Linked DNA regions of Telluria mixta. The protein of the gene in region 1 binds, or shares a complex with, the protein of each later gene. Links are inferred from orthologs where the notes say so. Each region holds a gene or a part of one and is shown in the gene's direction. Other genes may lie near its edges.

Region 1 (3,280 bases):
ACAAGGCCTTCACCACCGTGATGAAGGGCCGCGAGACCCTGCGCAACATCCTCGACCGCAAGGACAAGCGCCTGTTCGTCGTCGTCGGCCCCTGCTCGATCCACGACCCGGTCGCGGGCCTCGACTATGCGCGCCGCCTGAAGGCGCTGCAGGCCGAAGTCGAAGACACGATGGTGCTCGTGATGCGCGTGTATTTCGAAAAGCCGCGCACGACGACCGGCTGGAAGGGCTATATCAACGATCCGTTCATGGACGATTCGTTCCGCGTCGACGTGGGCATGGAGCGCGCGCGCCAGTTCCTGCTCGACGTGTGCGAACTGGGCCTGCCGACCGCCACCGAAGCGCTCGACCCGATCTCGCCGCAATACCTGGGCGACCTGATCGCCTGGACCGCGATCGGCGCGCGTACGACGGAATCGCAGACGCACCGCGAGATGTCGTCCGGCCTCTCGACGCCGGTCGGCTTCAAGAACGGCACCGACGGCGACGTCAGCATCGCCATCAACGCCGTGCTGTCCTCGTCCAGCCCGCACTCCTTCCTGGGCATCAACGGCCAGGGCGGCGTGTCGATCGTGCGCACCCGCGGCAACGCCTACGGCCACGTCGTGCTGCGCGGCGGCGGCGGCCGTCCGAACTACGACTCGGTCTCGGTCGCGATCGCCGAACAGGCGCTCAAGAAGGCCGGCCTGCCCGCGAACCTCGTCGTCGACTGCTCGCACGCCAACAGCTATAAAAAGCCGGAACTGCAGCCGCTCGTCATGTCGGACGTGATCCAGCAGATCAGGCACGGCAACCAGTCGCTCGTCGGCGTGATGATCGAGTCGAACATCGTCAGCGGCAGCCAGCCGATTCCGAGCGACCTGTCGCAGCTGAAGTATGGCTGCTCCGTCACCGACGGCTGCATCGCCTGGGACGACACCGAGGCCATGCTGCGCAGCGCGCACAAGGAATTGCTGCAGCGGCCGTGATGCCCTGGCGGGCCAATGCAGGTACAATGGCAGATTGCGCGCCGCCCCGGCGCGCCGATCTTGTCTTCCTCATACTGTTCCTGCTTGCCCATGATTGTCCTCGGCGTCGAATCCTCCTGCGATGAAACCGGCCTGGCTCTGTACGACACGGAGCGCGGCCTGCTGTCCCACGCACTGCACTCGCAGGTCGCGATGCACGAGGAGTACGGCGGCGTCGTGCCGGAGCTGGCGTCGCGCGACCATATCCGGCGCGCGCTGCCGCTGCTGGAACAGGTGCTGGCGAAGGCCGACCTGCCGATGGAACGCATCGACGCCATCGCCTACACGCAGGGTCCCGGCCTCGCGGGCGCGCTGCTGGTCGGATCGTCCGTCGCCTGCAGCCTGGCGCTCGCACTCGACAAACCGGTGCTGGGCGTGCACCACCTGGAAGGCCATTTGCTGTCGCCGCTGCTCGCGACCGAGCGGCCGGAATTCCCGTTCGTCGCCCTCCTCGTCTCCGGCGGCCACACGCAGCTGATGCGCGTGGATGGCGTCGGCCGCTACACCTTGCTGGGCGAGACGCTGGACGACGCGGCCGGCGAAGCGTTCGACAAATCGGCCAAGCTGCTGGGCCTCGGTTATCCGGGCGGTCCGGCCATTTCCCGCCTGGCGGAATTCGGCGATCCGGAAGCGTATAAACTCCCGCGCCCGATGCTGCACTCGAAGGATTTCAACTTCAGCTTCTCGGGCCTCAAGACGGCCGTGCTGACCGTCGTGAAGAACAGCGCAACCGACATTGCCAACGTCTGCGAACAGGACAAGGCCAACATCGCACGCGGCTTCGTCGATGCCATCGTCGACGTGCTGACGGCGAAGTGCGTGCTGGCGCTGAAGCACACGGGCCTCAAGCGCCTCGTGATCGCGGGCGGCGTGGGCGCGAACCGCCAGCTGCGCGCGTCGCTGAACGAAGCGGCCGCGAAGAAGCGCTTCAAGGTCTACTACCCCGAACTCGAATTCTGCACGGACAACGGCGCGATGATCGCGTTCGCCGGTGCGATGCGCCTGGAGCGCAATCCGGACGCGGCACAGCGCGACTACGCATTCAACGTGCGTCCGCGCTGGCCGCTGGACGAGATCGAACCCGCCTGACCTTCAGGCGGCTTCCTTCGCCGGCCTCGCCTGCCGGTGATACAGGAACTCCAGCACCCGCGTCCGATACTCGTTATACAGCGCATCGTGCGCCAGCGCGACGCGTTCGCGCGGCCGCGGCAGGCGCACGTCCACGATCTCGCCGATCGTCGCGGCCGGGCCGTTCGTCATCATCACGATGCGGTCCGACAGCAGCACCGCCTCGTCCACGTCGTGCGTGACCATCACGACCGTCGACTGGGTCTGGGCGACGATGCGCAGCAGCTCGTCCTGCAAATGGGCGCGGGTCAGCGCATCGAGGGCGCCGAACGGTTCGTCCATCAACAGCACCTTCGGTTCCATCGACAGCGCGCGGGCGATGCCGACGCGCTGCTTCATGCCGCCCGAGATCTCACTGGGCCGCTTCTGCGCCGCATGCGTCAGGCCCACCAGCGCCAGCGCGTCGGCCGTGCGTGCGCGCAGCTTGTCCTTCCCTTCGCGGGCGCCGAACACGCGCTCGACGGCCAGGTAGACGTTCTCGAAGCAGGTCAGCCACGGCAGCAGCGAATGGTTCTGGAACACGACCGCGCGCTCGGGCGCCGGTCCGGCGATCTCGCGGCCGGCGCAGATCAGCACACCCTCGGTGGCGCGCGTCAGGCCCGCCAGCAGGTTCAGCAAGGTCGACTTGCCGCAGCCGGAGTGGCCGATCAGCGTGATGAACTCGCCGCGCGCCACCTTCAGGTTGACGTCGGTGAGCGCGTGGAAGCGGCCCTTGCGGGTGTCGAACAGCATCTCGACCTGCTGGACTTCGATGAATTTCGGTTCGCTCATGATCCACTCTCTTCGTAAGTGACGGCGCGGGCCAGTGCGACCAGCGCCTGTTCCAGCACCAGCCCGACCACGCCGATGACGACGATGGCGATGAGGATGTGCGGCACGTTCAGGTTGTTCCACTCGTCCCACACCCAGAAGCCGATGCCCACGCCGCCGGTCAGCATCTCGGCCGCGACGATCACCAGCCACGCCGTGCCGATGGCCAGGCGCACGCCGGTCAGCATGTACGGCAGCACCGCGGGCAGCAGGATCTTCGTGAAGACCTTCCACTCCGACAGGTTCAGCACGCGCGCCACGTTCATGTAGTCCTGCGGCACGCGCTGCACGCCGACGGCCGTGTTGATGATCATCGGCCAGATCGAGCAGATGAA
Region 2 (3,091 bases), 4.2 Mb from region 1 along the record:
CTTTGCGGACGAGGTGGCGCATGCGGCCGGCCAGGACCCGGTCGCGTGGCGGCGCGCGCTGCTGAAGGACCATCCGCGCCACCTGGCCGTGCTGGACGCCGCGCTTGCGCGTGCCGGCACGCCGGTGGAAGGCCGCGCGCACGGCGTCGCCGTGCACCAGTCGTTCGGCACGGTGGTCGCGCAGGTGGCGGAAGTGTCGGTCGAGGACAAGGAGATTCGCGTGCACCGTGTCGTGTGCGCCGTCGATTGCGGCCTCGTCGTGAATCCGAACATCGTCGCGCAGCAGGTCGAGTCGAGCGTCGTGTTCGGGCTGTCCGCCGCGCTGGCGGGAGAGATCACGTTCAGGGATGGCCAGCCGCAGCAGGCGAATTTCGGCGATTACCCCGTGCTGCGGATGGCGCAGGCGCCCGAGGTGGAAACCATCATCGTGCCGAGTGCGGAACCGCCGGAGGGCATGGGCGAACCGGCCGTGCCGCCTGTCGCGCCGGCCGTCGCGAATGCCGTGTTCAAGTTGACGGGGCAGCGGCTGCGCAGCCTGCCTTTGCGTCTGGCGTGATCAGTCGCCTGCGCCGGCGATGAGGGTGCGCAGGTTGCATTCGCGCTGCCATGTCTGCCGCTCCGGCGTGGACGATGCCTGGCGTGCGAGTTCGGCGCTGCTCAGCTCCGCCTGGGCCTGGATCAGCCGGTCGGCCACCTTCGGATCCGGCAGCATCGTGCCGAAGAACGCGACGGTATCACTGCGCTGTACGAGCAAGGTCGGGAAATTCTCGACGTCGAGGTCGCCGACGACGTCGGCCTGGTCTTCCACGTCGATCCAGACGAAGGTCTTGTCGGGATGGCGCGCGGCCAGGCCGTCGAACGCGGCGCGGTAGGACGAGCAGGTGCCGCACCAGGCGGCGCACAGGCAGGCGACGATCCAGCCGTCGCCGTGGAGGGCGGCGGCGACCTGGTCGCGGGTATCGGGCTCGAGGGTCAGACTGGACATGGGCGCGATTCTACAACGGTTCCGCGCTTTTGGCTGGCCGGGCCGCCGGGTTACAATACGCCATGCCTATCATCCTCGCCATCGAAACCTCGTCCGAGCTGGCGTCCTGCGCGTTATTGAACAGCGCGGACGGCGCGGACACCCCCGTATTGACCCGCGAATCGTCCGGCGTGCGCACGCATTCGCAGTCCGTCCTGCCGATGGTGCAGGAACTGCTGCGCGACGCCGGCATCGCGCTGGCCGACTGCGACGCGATCGCGTTCGGCGCCGGTCCGGGCTCGTTCACGGGCGTGCGCACGGCATGCGGCGTGGCGCAAGGACTCGCATTCGGTGCGCGCAAACCCGTGCTGCCGCTCGTGACCCTGGAAGCGATGGCCGAGGCGTGCCGCGCACGCACGGGCGCGACCGACGTTCTCGCCGTGCTGGATGCGCGCATGGGCGAAGTCTATTGGGCGCAGTACCGCTGGACCGGCGCGTGGGAGACCGTGCGTGCGCCCGCGCTGAGCGCGCCGGGCGCCGTCGCGCCGGAAGCGGTCGATGGCCTGGTCGCGTGCGGCAATGGCTTTGCGGCGTATCCGGAAGCCTTCGCGAACGCGCCTTTTGCGGCCGGCGCGCATAGCGACATCCTGCCGCATGCGCGCGAATTCGCGGTGCTGGGCGTGGCCGCACTGGCGGCGGGCCGCGCGGTGCCGGCCGACGAGGCGCAGCCGCTGTACCTGCGCAACAAGGTCGCGTACACGAGTGCCGAACGCCAGGCCATCAACGCGGCCAAGGCGGACGCGCGATGACGGATGTGTCGCACCTGGAACTGCGCCCGATGGTCGTGGGCGACGTCGACGAGGTGCATGCCCTCGAATGCAGCGTGTTCCCGCATCCGTGGAGCCGCGCGAATTTCATGGATTCGCTCGCGAGCGGCTACGACGCCTGGGTGCTGCGCGCGCCGGCCGGCGCGCTGGCCGGGTATTTCCTGTTGATGTATGCGGTGGACGAGGCGCACCTGCTCGACGTGGCCGTCGCGGCGCCGCTGCACGGGCGCGGCGTCGGGCGCTATCTGCTCGACCGCATCGCGGCCAGGTCGCGTGCGCAGCGCATGGCGTCGATCCTGCTCGAGGTGCGGCCGTCGAACACGCGCGCACTCGACGTGTACCGGCAGTACGGCTATGAAGAGATCGGCCGCCGCAAGGGCTATTATCCCGCGCACGAAGGACGGCGCGAGGATGCGATCGTGATGAGGTATGTGTTATGAACGGTGTCAGCGAACGCGACGCCATCTTCCTGAACGAGATGGGGCTCGGCCCGCTGTGGCAGTTGCGCACGGCGCCGGCACCTGAGCCTGCGATCGCCGAGCCGGACGTGGCCGTCGTCGCGGAACCGACGCCGCTGCAGCCGGTAGCGCAGTCGGCATCCGCACTGGCGCCGGTCGCCGCGCCGGCCGCCCCGCCGCCTGCGCCGGTCGCGCCGCCGCCACGGCCCGCGCCGGCGGGACCTCGTCCGCCCGGACCGACGCCGCTGCAACCCGTCGCGCAATCCGTGTCCGCACTGGCGCCGCCGGCCGACCACGATTCCGCGTGGGACGACGCCGCGTTGCCGAGCGACGCAACGCCGGAAGAAATCGCGGCCATGGACTGGGACCAGCTGGCCATCGCCATCGCCGCGTGCCGCCGCTGCAGCGCGTGCCGCGAAGGCCGCGCGCCGGTGCCGGGCACGGGGGCGAAGCAGGCGCGCTGGGTCGTAGCGGCGGGCGCCACGACGGCCGCCGATGAAAAAGCGCGCGTGCCGCTCGCGGGCGATCCGGGCAAGCTGCTAGACAACATGCTGGCCGCCGTCGGCATGGGCCGCGAGCGCGACGTCTACGTGACGAACCTGATCAAGTGCCGCCCGACGAGCGCAAGCGGCGGCGAGCGCGCACCCACGCCGCAGGAGGCGGCCGCGTGCCGTCCCTACCTCGAACGCGAGGTGGCGCTGACGGGCGCGGAGACCGTGCTGACCCTGGGCCAGATCGCTGCCAACACCTTGCTGGGCCGGCCGCTGCCGGAACCGCTGGCAGGCGCGCGCGGCAGCAGCCACGCGCTGGAAACGGGTGGCGGCAGCGTGAATCTCGTCGCC

The links.
Region 2: the proteins of tsaD (region 1) and tsaB are in contact, whole or in part, in a solved structure (PDB 4WQ4), measured with the Escherichia coli proteins. The link is inferred for Telluria mixta from one-to-one orthologs.

The regions. Positions count from the first base shown.
Region 1 is NZ_CP119520.1:2,958,858-2,962,137, reverse strand. Bases 113-3,077 are described here. They hold tsaD (tRNA (adenosine(37)-N6)-threonylcarbamoyltransferase complex transferase subunit TsaD), read left to right. Parts: upstream 113-1,058; coding sequence 1,059-2,096; downstream 2,097-3,077. Other genes in these bases: ntrB (nitrate ABC transporter permease), read right to left, coding at 2,903-3,077; P0M04_RS13295 (ABC transporter ATP-binding protein), read right to left, coding at 2,100-2,906; P0M04_RS13305 (3-deoxy-7-phosphoheptulonate synthase), read left to right, coding at 113-968. Outside these bases: more of P0M04_RS13305, read left to right, coding at 1-112; more of ntrB, read right to left, coding at 3,078-3,280.
Region 2 is NZ_CP119520.1:7,115,900-7,118,990, reverse strand. The notes cover bases 135-2,910. They hold tsaB (tRNA (adenosine(37)-N6)-threonylcarbamoyltransferase complex dimerization subunit type 1 TsaB), read left to right. Parts: upstream 135-1,047; coding sequence 1,048-1,773; downstream 1,774-2,910. Other genes in these bases: P0M04_RS31270 (uracil-DNA glycosylase), read left to right, coding at 2,228-2,910; rimI (ribosomal protein S18-alanine N-acetyltransferase), read left to right, coding at 1,770-2,231; P0M04_RS31285 (thioredoxin family protein), read right to left, coding at 557-985; P0M04_RS31290 (xanthine dehydrogenase family protein molybdopterin-binding subunit), read left to right, coding at 135-556. Outside these bases: more of P0M04_RS31290, read left to right, coding at 1-134; more of P0M04_RS31270, read left to right, coding at 2,911-3,091. UniProt on the Escherichia coli protein: Required for the formation of a threonylcarbamoyl group on adenosine at position 37 (t(6)A37) in tRNAs that read codons beginning with adenine.